DNA from 3 places in the Labrenzia sp. THAF35 genome. Region 2 is predicted to be linked to each of the others. Evidence: predicted binding sites of a transcription regulator. Region 2 holds the regulator's gene; each other region holds the start of a gene.
What was found. Region 2 encodes LexA, which represses DNA repair genes until DNA is damaged. Its sites were predicted from a motif close to TGTTCNNNNTGTGTTCNG; they were not measured.
Positions count from the first base shown of each region.

Region 1 (4,659 bases), 2.0 Mb from region 2:
GAAGCTCGCCGCGAAAAGGCGGAAGCCGAGCTGAACGGGAAGCTGAAGGCGGCTGAAGCACAGATCGCTGCAACCAAGACCGATGCCCTTTCTCAGATCGGGGATATTGCCGGAGAAACCGCTTCAGCGCTCGTTGAGCAGCTGATGGGCAAAGCTCCGACCAAGACCGACCTGACCAAGGCGCTCAAGTCGGCGATGAACTGAGGAGACCGTCATGGATGCTACATTTTGGGCCCTGATCGGTCTTATCCTGTTCTTCGTCGTGATTTTCTACGTCAAGGTTCCGGCCAAGATCAACGGTTCACTGGACGAACGCGCAGAAACCATCCGCAAGGAACTGGAAGACGCACGCAAGATGCGTGAAGAAGCCCAGGCTCTCTTGTCCGAGTATCAGCGCAAGCGTCATGAAGCCGAAAGCGAAGCGGAAGCCATCATCGCAGAAGCCAACTCGGAAGCCGAGCGCCTGACGCTCGAAACCAGCCAGGCTCTGGAAGAAATGATTGCTCGCCGTACCAAGGCTGCGGAAGACAAGATTGCACAGGCCGAAAGCCAGGCAGTCGCTGAAGTCCGTGCCAAGGCCGCTGACATTGCCGTTGCCGCTGCCGAGGAAATCCTTGCAGCGAAGGTGAAGGATAAAGTCGCCGACGACATCCTCGCCAAGAGCATTGAGCAGGTGAAGGAGCGGCTGAACTAAGTTCGGTCCACTCTGCTGACGAATTGAAGAAGCGGCCTTTCGGGGCCGCTTTTTTGTTGCGGCAGGCAATTCGCACGCTACTTGGCACTAATCGGCAGCGATCTCCATTGCCGGTTGGTCTTGAGATGCCTGAAAGCAGAGAAGTGTCGCTGACTTGCAGCGTATTTCCTGCCGTCTAAACCCAGTTCGTTATGTCCGGAATCTCAAGACCCTGCAGCCAGCCTGACCGGCTTGAAGCTGAGGCGATGATGAACGGTCGGCCCATGGCGTTCCAGGGCTGCCTGGTGTTGCGGCACGCCATACCCCTTGTGCTGGGCAAACCCGTAGTCCGGAAAACGGGCGTCGAGGTGAACCATCATCCGGTCCCTTGTTACTTTCGCGACGATAGAGGCGGCTGCAACGCACAGGCAGCGACCATCTCCCTTGATCAATGCCTGTCCGGCCTGTTTCAGTCCATGCGGCACATCGCGGCCGTCGACAAGAACGTAGTCGGGAACCAGAGGCAGGTGATTGACGGCCCGCACCATGGCCGAAAGGGTTGCGGTGCGAATATTGACAGCATCGATCGTTGCCGGTGAAGCGCTGGCGAGCGAGACATGGGCTGTAGCTACAATCTGCTCGAAAAGCTCTTCGCGCCGGGCTTCGGTCAGTTTCTTGGAATCATTGAGGCCAACAGGCACACGGTCGTAATCTAGGATAACCGCGGCCGTGACCACGGGCCCGGCCCAGGGGCCACGACCGGCTTCGTCTACGCCGCAGAGCCGACCGTCAAGGGATTTCGCGTGCTTGCGCTCAATCACAAGGTCCGGGCTATCGGGAAAGGCAAGGTCAAAGAGGGAAGGGCTGAACGTCATGAACAGCACCCTGCCGTCCGGCAGCAAGTTTCTCAAGATCTTGCGTCAAAACAGGTCCAATTGCACACCGCCTTTTTGCGGCTGGACGAAGGCCTCGGTGTTGAGCTTTCGGCGACGCAGATTGAGGCCAAGGCGTTTCGCTCCCAGCGAGAACCGTTTGGCAATCTGGTCGGCATAAGGACCTCTCCCGCGCATGCGCTCGCCCCATTTGGCGTCATAGTCCTTGCCGCCGCGCATGGCGCGGATCAGGTTCATCACATGGCGGTAACGGTCCGGACGCTCTCGCAGCAGCCAGTCCCGAAAGAGTTCCGACACTTCCAGGGGAAGCCGTAAAAGGATGTAGGCAACCTCCGTCGCGCCATGCTCGGCTGCCGCTTCCAGAACGTTTTCAATTTCGCTGTCTGTCAGGGCTGGGATCACAGGCGCCATCATTACGGACGTGGGAATGCCCGCGTCGGAGAGAGCCCGGACGGCCTCAAGCCTTTTGTGGGGTGCAGACGCACGCGGCTCCATGGCCCGGCAGAGTTTCTTGTCGAGCGTCGTGACCGACAAGGCAACCTTCACCAGATTTCGTTCTGCCAGCCTCGACAGAATGTCGATATCTCGCGTGACCAGGGCTGACTTGGTGACGATCGCAACCGGGTGGGAGCAATTGTCCAGCACTTCCAGGATCTCACGCATCAGCTTGTAGCCGCGTTCCATAGGCTGGTAGGGATCAGTGTTCGTGCCGATGGCGATCACGCGCGGCTGATAACCGGGGCGGGAAAGTTCACGTTCAAGCAACTGTGCGGCATTGGGTTTGGCAAACAGCCTGGTTTCGAAATCCAGGCCCGGAGACAGCCCCATGAACGCGTGGCTCGGTCTGGCGAAACAGTAGATGCATCCATGTTCGCAGCCCCGGTAGGGATTGATCGAGCGGTCGAAGGAAATATCCGGCGACTCGTTTCGGGTGATGATTGTGCGCGCACGCTCTTCCTGAACCTGGGTTTTCAGCGGCGGCAGGTCTTCAAGCGTTTCCCAGCCATCGTCGAAACATTCACGAGTTAATTTCTCGAAGCGGCCGGAGGCATTGAGCGCAGCCGCGCGTCCCCGCCGCCTGTGCTCGGAAACGGAGCGGACATCGGGTACAAGGCCGGCTGCGTCGGCTGGTAGTGAAATCTCATCGGGGGGACTGAAAGGCACGCGAGAACGTCCAGGTTATGAAATGGAACATAACAAGAACATTATCACGACGCCAACGCGACGCAAGATGCTGTTTACACCTTGTGGGTTTTGACCTTCAAAAGATGGTGGACTGCAGACCAGGCCGGAATTCAGGAACCGCCACGGTCATCGTGACCTGGCCGGCGACCAAGGTATTTGATCAGGATCGCATCCAGCGTCCCGTCGGACTGCATCTCGCGAATGGTTTCGTCGTAGCGTCCGGGAAGGCTTTCGATATCCGGGTAGGTCGAAGCTTTGGCAAAGACGTTGTAGTAGGGCTTCGTTATCAGCGGCAGCGGTAACGTCGCCAACTGGTCCAGCCTCCCGGCCTTCTTTTCCTCGTAGAGCGTGCTGATGGTGTTCATGGGAACGGCATCCACACGCTTTGCCAGCAGCATGCCGATCTGGAGATTGTTGCTGGCGACCGTCTGAAAATCGAGGCCGGCGTTGAGGAACTCCGGGGTATAGGCGAAATCCTGCGTGATACCGATCTGCAACCCCTTCAGGTCGTCGTAGCCTTCGAAACGGATTGTTCCGGCATCTTCGGCGCGGATGAAGAAGCTCCAGCTGATGTCGATGTAGCTTTCGTCCGGATAGTTCAGGTACTCCATCCGGTCCGGCTTCTTGGAAAACAATAGCAGCATGTCCGCCCGTCCGGCGCGCGCTTCCTGTTGGATGCGAGTTCCGGAATCGATCAGTTCCAGCGAATAGGAAAGGCCGAGACGGCGCATGACTTCATCGAGAACTTCGACGTCGATACCCTTGTAGACCCCGTCTTCGACAAACTTGTATGGCTCTTCCGGGGTTGCCAGCACCACGAGGTCTCGGGCCGATGCTGTCCCGGCCAGCAAAGCCAGGGACAGAACAAACCCGGCGAGCCCCACGAAAATCCGGCCGAGCGTCTGCGTCAGGTATCCTGCGCCTGAAGTTGGCTTTTGATCGGGTGTCGTCATGGCGCGATCGCTTGGGTTCTGGTCGAAGTAAGAGCTTTCAGCTTTGGTATGCACTCTTAAGATAACATGAAATCCGGCACTTCCATTTGCCGGAGAGGGGCTATTTTCCTGAAAACCGTCAAATGGATACCGATCGGTTTCACACTGGAGCAACTTTTCACGGCCCTATGACAAATGTGAAAGAGGTACTGCTACAGCTTTCGCCCGATCTTTTCTTTTCATGCAACCAAAGTAGACATTACCTGGCGATATATATCGCGAAGGTTGGTGACCGATTATTGGAGTTTGTTAAGAACCCCAACAAAAAACAGCTCCCGCTTCGTCACCGACACTCGCACTTTGAAAAAAATCATGTAAAACTTGAGATCATGATCAGCGTCATCATTGCGACAAGAAATTCCGAAACCGAGCTCGTTCACGCGCTTTCGGCCCTGGTGCCGGCAGCTGCAGAGGGCGTTATCCGCGAAGTTATCGTGGTCGATGGTGGTTCGTCGGACAATACCGAGAAGGTTGCCGACGCGGCCGGGTGTGTCTGGATCAGCCGGGGCAATGCTTCCCGCAGCGAACGCCTTGCCTATGGCGCCTCCATGGCGAGCCGGGGCGACTGGCTATTGTTCCTGCGGCCGGAAACGCTTCTGGAAAGCGGCTGGCATCATGAGGCCCAGGCCTTCATTGAGCGGGCAGCCCGTGCCTCCAACGGTCCACGGACCGCCGCAAGCTTCCGCCTTCGCTATGAGGCTTTCGGGCTCAGTGCGCGGGTAAGCGAGTCTTTTGCAGCCTTGCGGTCCCAACTGCTTGGCATGCCTTACGGCAACCAGGGCCTGCTGATCTCCAGACAGTTTTATCAGAAGCTCGGCGGCCATCGGCCGTTGCCGGAGCTGGAAGATCTCGATATCGCCAAGCGTATCGGACGTGGGCGGATGGTGTTCCTGCGGGCTGCCGCGGTCTCTTCGGG
Region 1 covers NZ_CP045380.1:87,311-91,969, reverse strand. The annotation lists gene FIU93_RS00445 (F0F1 ATP synthase subunit B) at 1-204, shown strand, start outside; gene FIU93_RS00440 (F0F1 ATP synthase subunit B) at 215-694, shown strand; gene FIU93_RS00435 (ribonuclease HII) at 898-1,548, opposite strand; gene FIU93_RS00430 (PA0069 family radical SAM protein) at 1,594-2,706, opposite strand; gene FIU93_RS00425 (transporter substrate-binding domain-containing protein) at 2,862-3,704, opposite strand; gene FIU93_RS00420 (glycosyltransferase) at 4,073-4,659, shown strand, end outside.
Region 1: the regulator LexA is predicted to act here: its motif matches at 2,754-2,771, upstream of FIU93_RS00430 (PA0069 family radical SAM protein).

Region 2 (4,659 bases):
CTGGGTTCTGTTGGGAGTTCTGGTCGTGCTGGTAAGCGCGGTTCTCTGGCGTGTGAAGCAGCGCGGCACTGTGGCGGTTTCCGTCGTTCTCTTCCTGGCATTCTTTGCCGGACTGGCAGCCTCCAGTCTTCGCACGGCATATGTTTCGGCGCCGCGCCTTGCCGAACAGATGAACGCGGATCTGGCTGGCTACATAGAAGAGATTGACAGCGGGGCAGCCGGTCACCGGATCGTACTGGCCGTATCCTCGGTCAATGGGCGTCCTGTCGAGGAGGGCGAGTTTCCCGCCAAGGTGCGCTTGCGCGTTCCGGCGGGAGGCGACATTGATGTGGGGCGCACCGTGAGCGTCAGTGCGCGGCTGTTTCCCCCCGCGGGTCCCGTCTTTCCAGGAGGATACGATTATTCCTTCCGGGCCTTCTTTCAGCAGATAGGTGCGACGGGTTTCAGTTTCGGGTCCCCCGAGGTCATCGAGACTGAGGAGGCTGGAAATGAATTTCGCCCTGCCGTTGCCGTTGCCAAGCTTCGAATAGACCTCGCGGAACGCATCAGGGCCAATCTTTCGGAAGGGCCGGAAACCGCACTGATCGTTGCTCTTCTGGTTGGAGACCGCAGCGGAATAACCGAAGAGCAGGAAGAGATTTTGCGGGCCGCCGGACTGGCTCACATTCTTGCAATTTCTGGACTGCATATGGCGCTCTTTGCCGGCGGCGCCTATGGCGCGGTCTTAGTGCTCTTTTGCTTGGTGCCGGTCCTGACGCTCAGGTGGCCAGTGCACAAGTGGGCCGCGCTTTCAGCCCTTGGTGCTGCCGTTATTTATCTGCTTCTGTCCGGTGGTGCGGTTGCGACGCAACGATCGTTCCTGATGATCGCGATTGTCTTTGTCGGAATTCTGGTGGGGCGACGCGGCCTAACCCTGCGAAGCGTAGCGTTGGCTGGCCTCGTACTCTTGCTGATTGCTCCTGAGCGGTTGTTTTTTCCCGGCTTCCAGATGTCCTTCGCTGCCGTGATCTGCCTGGTCGCCGTATATGACCTGTGGCGGCAGCGAGATCGTTCCCTGTCATCTGGTGAAAGAGTGTCCGGATGGGGCAAGGCGACTTGTCTCTACCTCGGCAAGTGGGTTGCAGGGTTGTTCGTAACCGCATTGGTCGCAGGGTTGGCGACCGGCATTATAGGAGCTCATCACTTCAGCCGCATTGCGCCCTATGGCCTTGTAGGCAACTTGCTGGGAATGCCGGTGTTTTCACTTGTTGTGATGCCTATGGGAGTACTTGCATTCGTTCTGATGCCCTTCGGCCTTGCGGCTCTCCCTCTGGCTGTCATGTCTTTCGGAGTTTCACTTCTGTTGAAGGTTGCTTCCTTTACCGCAGCCCTGGATGCCGGCGGCGGAACTTCCGGAAGGCTCGACGGGGCTGCTGCATTGCTGTTGCTATCAGCATTATTTGCCGGATTGTTGGTGCCTGGCAGAAAGCGTGTGCTCGCAGGAGTGCCTCTCGTCGCAGGAATATTGATTGTTCTCACCAGCCGGCCTCCGGATATACAGATTGCTGCAAGCGGCTCTCGAATAGCTGCCCGCGATGAAACGGGAACTTTGCGTTACGCAGCTAGGGGGAGATCGTTTGCAAGTGATCTCTGGCTGCAGTCGGAAGGAGTGAGGAATGATGCGATCTTGTCGCGCAAGATGAAATCGCCTCAAAGAAATTGCGATGACGACGGTTGTGTCATCAGGGCCTACGTCAATTCAGAGGACGCAGAACGGCTGGATGGCAGGCAATCGTTTCTTGCAATCGCGCAGCCAAAGACATTTGAAGCGTTTCAGCTGGATTGCCGATATGCCGATTTGGTCGTGACCGATCTTGTCGCTCCGGAGAGCTGCGGCGCAGCCCTCGTCCTGGATCATGGTACGCGCACCGAACGTGGTGCCGTCTCCATCTGGCTATCGCCCGGTGATTTCAGCCAGGCCGCGAATGCTACGAGCGGTGCCAGTGGACCGGGCCATCCGCCAAAGGAAAATCTGAAAATCGAGAAACTGAAGTTTGCCATCCCTGACCCACCGCGCCCTTGGCATCACCAGGGTAAGGTAACGAGAGACAGCCTGCGTCTAGCCGAGCGCGCCTCGGTGGCCGAAGCGCGCGCAGAGGAGTGACTGGTCAATACTGACGAAACAGGGCAACGAGGCGGCCCTGAACACGAACGCGGCCGGGACCGAAGATCCTGGTTTCATAAGCCGGGTTGGCTGCTTCAAGAGCGATGGAAGCGCCTTTCTTGCGCAGCCTCTTCAAGGTGGCTTCTTCATCGTCCACAAGTGCAACCACGATGTCGCCACTGTCGGCGCTGTCGGTCCGGCGGATAAGCACGGTATCACCGTCCAGAATGCCCGCCTCAATCATGGAATCACCACGAACTTCCAGCGCGTAGTGTTCCCCGCGACCAAGCAGGTCCTGCGGCACTGTGATGGAATGGCTGTGTGTTTGAATGGCCTCGATGGGCACGCCGGCTGCAATGCGGCCCATGACGGGGATTTCCGTAACACTGGACACCGGCACCGGTGCAGCTTTTTCAGGCTCCGGTTTGCCGAGTGAGCCTTCAATGACTTCAGGTGAGAAGCTGCCTCTTGGCCGTGGAGCGCCCAGGCCGGGTGCGATGGAGTCCGGAAGACGAACAACTTCCATGGCTCTGGCCCGGTTCGGCAGGCGCCGGATGAAGCCACGTTCTTCAAGCGCGGTGATCAGGCGGTGAATACCGGACTTGGAGCGCAGGTCGAGCGCATCCTTCATTTCGTCGAAAGACGGCGGCACACCGGTTTCTTTCAGTCTTTCGTGAATGAACATGAGCAGTTCGTACTGCTTGCGCGTCAGCATGTAGGCGTCCCCTGACCGAGAAAACATCTGGTACAAATCAAGAACATGGTACCTGTTCTCATTGTGTTCTGCAAGGGTAAATGTTCTCTTACTGTTCTTGGCCTCGAACAAGTTGCCGTATTCAATCCGTCTCCGATATCGGATTCAGGTCATCCTTCGATCCGGTCATGATCAGCAGTTCACAGGTGATCAAAGTCGGCGCGCCACCAGCGGTTAGAATGCCCCGATGCAGTCCACCTTCGAGATCAACGGCGCGGATTGGGACGCAAAGCTCTTGATCCGGTTTCGCGCCAGCGTTTTCAGTCAGGAGTATCTCGGAGATCAGACCTGTCATCGGCTGGGCGTCGCGAAACGCTGCTCCGGCCAGACTGCCCAGTCCATAGACTTCGTAGGAGGGTGCTTTCAGCTCTTTTGCGAGTTCTTGGATGCTGTCCGTCAGGTCGGCAAACGGAGCGAGTGTGGTGATAAGCGCATTGTAGTCGGTTATCCGTGACTGTTCGTCATCCTGTTGCACACGAAACAACGTGAATTCGGTTTCCGGATCCAGCGATGCCACGAAGGCTGCGCCTTGCAGGCCGTACCCTTTGATGGCCCCCTGATGCGCAACCTTCAGCGTATGCGGCAGTAAGTGGCCAAGGTGCTCGACTTCTTCCTCACGCCAAGAGGCGTGTACATGAGCGAACCATTCACCATCTCGTATCCCGAGAATGGCAACTGCGGACTCCAGCGTTGCGCCTTTCGAGGAGTGCGTGTCGCTGTACCAGGCTGCATGTCTGTCATCGATTGCACAGGCAGGCATTACGAAGTCGAACGCTTCGAGCGTGAGCCCGGAAAGATCGAGAACGGCGGAGCTCAGTCCTTGGTGCGTGGCGAAGCGGCCCAGCGCCTCCAGCAAGGGAGTTTGCTCTGCCAGGGAGATTTCCAATGGTTTCGCCAGACATCTGGCATGGGGGAGCCGATTGATGGCAGAAGGGCCGGGATGACGAATGTCGGACAGAGACCTGGGGGCGGGCCGTCTCACAACAGGCCTTTCTCGGTCAAATGCTCCCGCACCAGTTTCTTGGTGATCTTGCCATAGGCACTTGTCGGCATTGCGGGAATGAAGAGATAACGTGCAGGCATCTTGTAGCGGGCGATCTTGCCGTTCAGATAGTCGCTGAGTTCCTGAGGGTCGGGTGAATTGTCTGGGGCAGCCACACAAACGGCTAGGCCAACTTCGCCCCATTGCCTGTCCGGAATGCCGAGAATTGCGACCTCGGAAATATCCGGATGTGTAAGCAGCACTTCCTCGACTTCCTTCGGGTAGACGTTGGAGCCACCAGAAATGTACATGTCCGACGCTCGGCCTGTCAGGAAGAGGTAGCGCTGTTCATCCATGTGACCGATGTCTCCGGTGCGGAACCAGCCGTTCCGGAAAGACTTCTGGTTGGCGTCTTCGTCTTCCAGATAGCCAGCACAGACCGCCGAACCGATGACGCAGACTTCACCCGTTTCATTGGGGGGCAGATGATTGCCTTCCTCGTCCTGAATCGAAACCTCTATACCTGTGCGCTCCGTACCGCATGTGCCGCTGCGTGTCTCAGGTCCATCCTCCAGAAAATGATCCTGTGGCCGCAGCACGGTGATGTTTCCGGTGACCTCGCCAAGCCCGTAGTATTGAACCAGAACGTGCCCCAATTTCTGGAGTGCCAGCTTCTGGTCCTCCCTATACATGGGAGCCCCCGCATAAATGACGTGACGAAGGCTCGAGTGATCGTACTGATCAACAGAAGGGTCTTCCACCAGGCGTTTGACGATTGTG
Region 2 covers NZ_CP045380.1:4,235,779-4,240,437, forward strand. The annotation lists gene FIU93_RS19395 (ComEC/Rec2 family competence protein) at 26-2,143, shown strand; gene lexA (transcriptional repressor LexA) at 2,148-2,858, opposite strand; gene FIU93_RS19405 (hypothetical protein) at 2,980-3,783, opposite strand; gene FIU93_RS19410 (acyl-CoA synthetase) at 3,876-4,659, opposite strand, start outside.

Region 3 (4,659 bases), 260 kb from region 2:
CGGCACGCCCCAATACGGATTGTATTCAACGATTTCGATCTTGTCGTAGAAGAAGTTGGTCTGATTGGATTTCTTGCCGACTACCACCCGCATGCTCAATGGAGCTTCGTCAGGCGCGGTATAGGTCGCGGTGAAGGCAGCCTGGTTGATGAAAACCTTGCGTTCGCCGAGCTCTTCGGGAAGCCAGCGGCTGCGCTCCATGGCCAGTTCGACCTTGGCGATCTTCGCCGCGTTGGTTTCGCCGACCATCGCGTTGATGGTGTTCTTGCCGATGATACCATCCGGCGTGAGCTTGGCTTCCTTCTGGAAAGCCTTCACCAGCTCAACGAGTTCCGGAGAATAAAGTTCAGCGCCATCATAGGCAGTCAGCGTCTCTTCATGAGCCGACTTGAGTTCCTCCGAGCCGTTCTTGGCGATCGCGGCGACGATGTTCTTCATTTCAGGGCTGGATTTGCCAGCCTTCAGGAATGTGCCGGGCGCGATGACGATCTGGTCGGCGTCTTCATCTTCTGCTCGCAAGCGGGCCAACTCTTCGGTCAGCTTGCGGAAATGTTCACTCTGAGGCTGCGCTTTGGCAACTGCTGTTTCGGCATTGGCCGCTGCCTTGAAGCCTTCCAGGGCTGCAACGAGATCGACTTCATGCCTCGGAAGATCGTGATATTCGGAAATCCGGTTTGGATCGACACGTCCGCGCCTCGAATCCAGAACATATGTCAGAACGGCTGCACTCATCTCCATCTCGAACCGCATCGTGGCGGCATCGAGTGCCTCACCTTCAAGACCTTCAGTTACGGGAAGATCGACGACATAGTCTTCCGGGTTCAGCGCAAATTTGCCTGTATCAGCGAGACTGCTACGGACCGCGATTGCCTTTTCTGTCGGCTTACCGTCTTTCACCCAGACGAAATCGGGATGCTCACGATAGAATGAAATGACTGCAGAACCCACTTCCGGAAGGACGGTGAGCGACATGTCTTTCAATGCCGGACGCGCCGTGTCGAATGCGGTCAGAACGACCGGAGCCTGTGGCAGGCTATCGCTTTCGGTGCTCGGGGCATCCGTCGTTTCAACGGGCTGGACATCAGGCTTCACCTCGGCGGACTTGATCTCCGACAATTCAGCCAGCGAAACCTTCTTCCAGCTGTCGGCCGTGTAATTGAGGTAGCGCGGCGCAGAGACCTTTGCGGTAACGACCTTCTTGCTAAGATCCTGTTGGCGCTCACGTTCCTGCTGTCGGCGATGCGCTTCCGGATTGAACAGACGCTGGAACAACCCCTGCGCGGAAGCAGGCTCAACCGAGACCAGGTTAAAACCGGAAAAAAGCACCGTCGCCATCAAGCCAGCCCTGAGGGACGTCCCCAGGACAGAACGTTTCGGTTTTTTCCCGGTACATTCGCTCAGTGCCATTGCATTCGCTCGCATTGTCTAAACCCGCTTTTTTTAAATCTTTTCGAACCTGACGCCTTGCCCAAGTCACCAGGGTTTTATTGCTTCCCTGCAAGGATCGAAGGCTGTTCGGCATATCCGCCGAGGATGTTCTACATCCGAACGTGATATGGCAACGCAGTTACCGTGCAACCGGGCCCCGCGACCCGATTCCCGGAAACTGCGCCCGTAAACCGTTTGATACTATAACAGGGTTCATCAGATGGTTAAGGGGCGCCGTCCTACACAGGTTTGAAATCAGTCGACTGTGACGATTTTGCCTCGTTGCTGACAGTACGGCTGCCCACCATCACGGTGCCAGAAACGGCAGAACTGCGGCTGTTTGGAAAAACAACCTCGCGTGATTGGCATCACGCCACCTTCTTCATCAAAGGCGTATCTACGGCTTCACGAGTACGTGAGACATTACCGGAGAGCCAAATGCCGTTTCAATTCAATGTTGGTGACCATTCGTCACCGATCTGGAAATACACAAGTTTCAACTCTTCCCAGTATTCAAAGCTGAAATGGGCCAGAAACAAGCTTTTCAAGATGGTCAAGAACAACCCGGGATGTAATGCCTATTTCCGGACGCTGCCCAAGGGGCGAAGCTTGTCGGACATGATCAACGACAGCTCGATTTGGGTGAATTACGGACCGACCATTTCACCGCTACATGGGGAAATCCACGTTCCTTCCGGGGAAATCGCGGTTGGTGACCGGGCCTTTAAAATGGGCAGGTGGATGGTGCTGGCCACCATCATTCATGAATTCGCGCATCACAACGGCGCCCCGATTACGGGTGGCGACACACGCGCAGAAGAAGCCGTCTATCACTGCGGTCTCGGCAGTGCGAAGGAATATTACGACGGCGTTGATGACCCGAACACGCCTTACGACCCGAACGTTGGCGGTTGATCAACATAACCTGGTGCGCGGCCCCAAAGCATGGGACCGCACCCGGTAGGGCAGAAAAAGATCAGAACGGAATTTCGTCGTCCATGGGGCCACCACCACCGCCGCCGGACGGACCGCCGTAACCGCCACCGCTGCTGGAACCGCCGCCATAGCCACCACCGAAATTCCCGCCGGAACCGGAACCGCCGCCGCCGAAGCCACCTCCGCCACCGCCTTGTGAGTCATTGCCGTAATCGGGAAGACCGCCGGATGCACCGCCACCTTCGCCGCGGCCGTCAAGCATGGTCAGGTTGGAGTTGAAACCCTGCAGCACGATCTCGGTGGAGTACCGGTCCTGACCGGACTGATCCTGCCATTTGCGGGTCTGAAGCTGGCCTTCGAGATAAACCTTTGATCCCTTGCGCAGATATTGCTCCGCAACTTTGCAAAGACCGTCGTTGAAGATCACGACGCGGTGCCACTCCGTCTTTTCACGACGCTCACCGGTGTTGCGGTCTCGCCAGGATTCCGACGTCGCAATCCGGAGATTGGCGATCGGGCGGCCATCCTGCGTACGGCGGATTTCCGGGTCTGCTCCCAGATTGCCGACCAAAATTACTTTGTTGACGCTGCCCGCCATACTGAACTCCTGTTTGTTTTTCGTTGACCCCGCCGACGATGTTCGTGTGCTTCTCCGGCACGTGTCGATAAACGGTCAACGTTGCAAGCTTTGCTGCTAGAAACCAGAACCCTAACGGCACGCCAACAGCTTCGCCGCTATTTTCGCCCGGCTTCACTCATTTTCCACAAGGCAACTCACAAACTGCCGCCTGGTTCATCCGCCTAAAATTCGAGCAAAGTCGACAGACACAATCCTTGATTGCGCCAAGTTACAATTTGCTCCACTTTTGTTCCAATCAAGCCTCGATTTTTCTGTCAGGACATTATCTCATGAACTGCGAGGTTTCGGTCACCTATTTCTGCTCGGCTCCTGACGCGGCAATCGTTAATGTACTTGTTTTGTTCTTATCATTTCGGTAAAAGCGATTCAATCAGGCATCGCATCGACAAGTGCCTCCGGCACGATAATGAAAATGCCTCACTGGAAGCTCCGCCCGAAACTGCTATATCGGGGCAAACAGACATCATCGGCAATGGACCATCTTAGCGTATGCGAGAGCAACAATCGTCTTTGGGCGACGCATGCGGTCAGGAAGAACGACAATGAAGACAGCCAAGGGATCGCAGTCGGAAGAAGCCTGGAAGGCGGACCCAACACGGGTCATCAGCATCCGTGGCGCACGGGAGCATAACCTGAAGGGCGTCGACCTGGACCTGCCCCGCGACAAGTTGATTGTCATGACCGGCCTGTCTGGCTCAGGCAAGTCGTCACTCGCCTTCGACACCATATATGCAGAAGGACAGCGGCGGTACGTGGAAAGCCTGTCCGCCTACGCGCGTCAGTTCCTGGAAATGATGCAGAAACCGGACGTCGACCAGATCGACGGACTGTCTCCGGCAATCTCCATCGAACAGAAGACCACGTCCCGCAATCCGCGCTCCACAGTCGGAACGGTTACGGAAATCTACGATTACATGCGCCTTTTGTTTGCGCGTGTCGGCGTTCCCTATTCCCCCGCCACCGGTCTGCCGATCGAAAGCCAGACCGTCAGCCAGATGGTGGATCGCATTCTGGAGCTGGAAGAAGGTGCCCGCCTCTACCTGCTCGCGCCGATGGTTCGCGGCCGCAAGGGCGAGTACCGCAAGGAACTTGCCGAGCTGATGAAGAAGGGTTTCCAGCGCGTCAAGATCGACGGAACCTTCCATGAGATTTCCGAGGCCCCTGCCCTCGACAAGAAATTCAAGCACGATATCGACGTCGTCGTAGACCGTATCGTCGTGCGCGACGATATCTCCGGCCGGCTTGCCGATTCACTGGAAACGGCGCTGAAACTTGCCGATGGCATTGCAATTGCCGAATTTGCCGACAAGACCGACGAGAACGGCAACCCGGAACGGCTGATCTTTTCCGAAAAATTTGCCTGCCCGGTATCCGGCTTCACCATTCCGGAGATCGAGCCGCGCCTGTTTTCGTTCAACAATCCCTTCGGTGCCTGCCCCACTTGTGACGGCCTTGGAACGACACTCGCCTTCGAAGAAGACCTGGTTGTTCCTGACCACTCGCTTTCCCTGCGCGAAGGAGCTGTCCTGCCGTGGGCGAAGACAGGGTCGACATCACCTTATTATGCCCAGACGCTGGAAGCACTCTGCAGTCATTTCAAGGTGTCCATGGCAACGCCCTGGAAGGATCTTCCATCGGAAGTGCGCGAGGCAATC
Region 3 covers NZ_CP045380.1:4,494,187-4,498,845, forward strand. The annotation lists gene FIU93_RS20560 (L,D-transpeptidase family protein) at 1-1,335, opposite strand, end outside; gene FIU93_RS20565 (hypothetical protein) at 1,867-2,343, shown strand; gene FIU93_RS20570 (single-stranded DNA-binding protein) at 2,405-2,962, opposite strand; gene uvrA (excinuclease ABC subunit UvrA) at 3,547-4,659, shown strand, end outside.
Region 3: the regulator LexA is predicted to act here: its motif matches at 3,221-3,238, upstream of FIU93_RS20570 (single-stranded DNA-binding protein).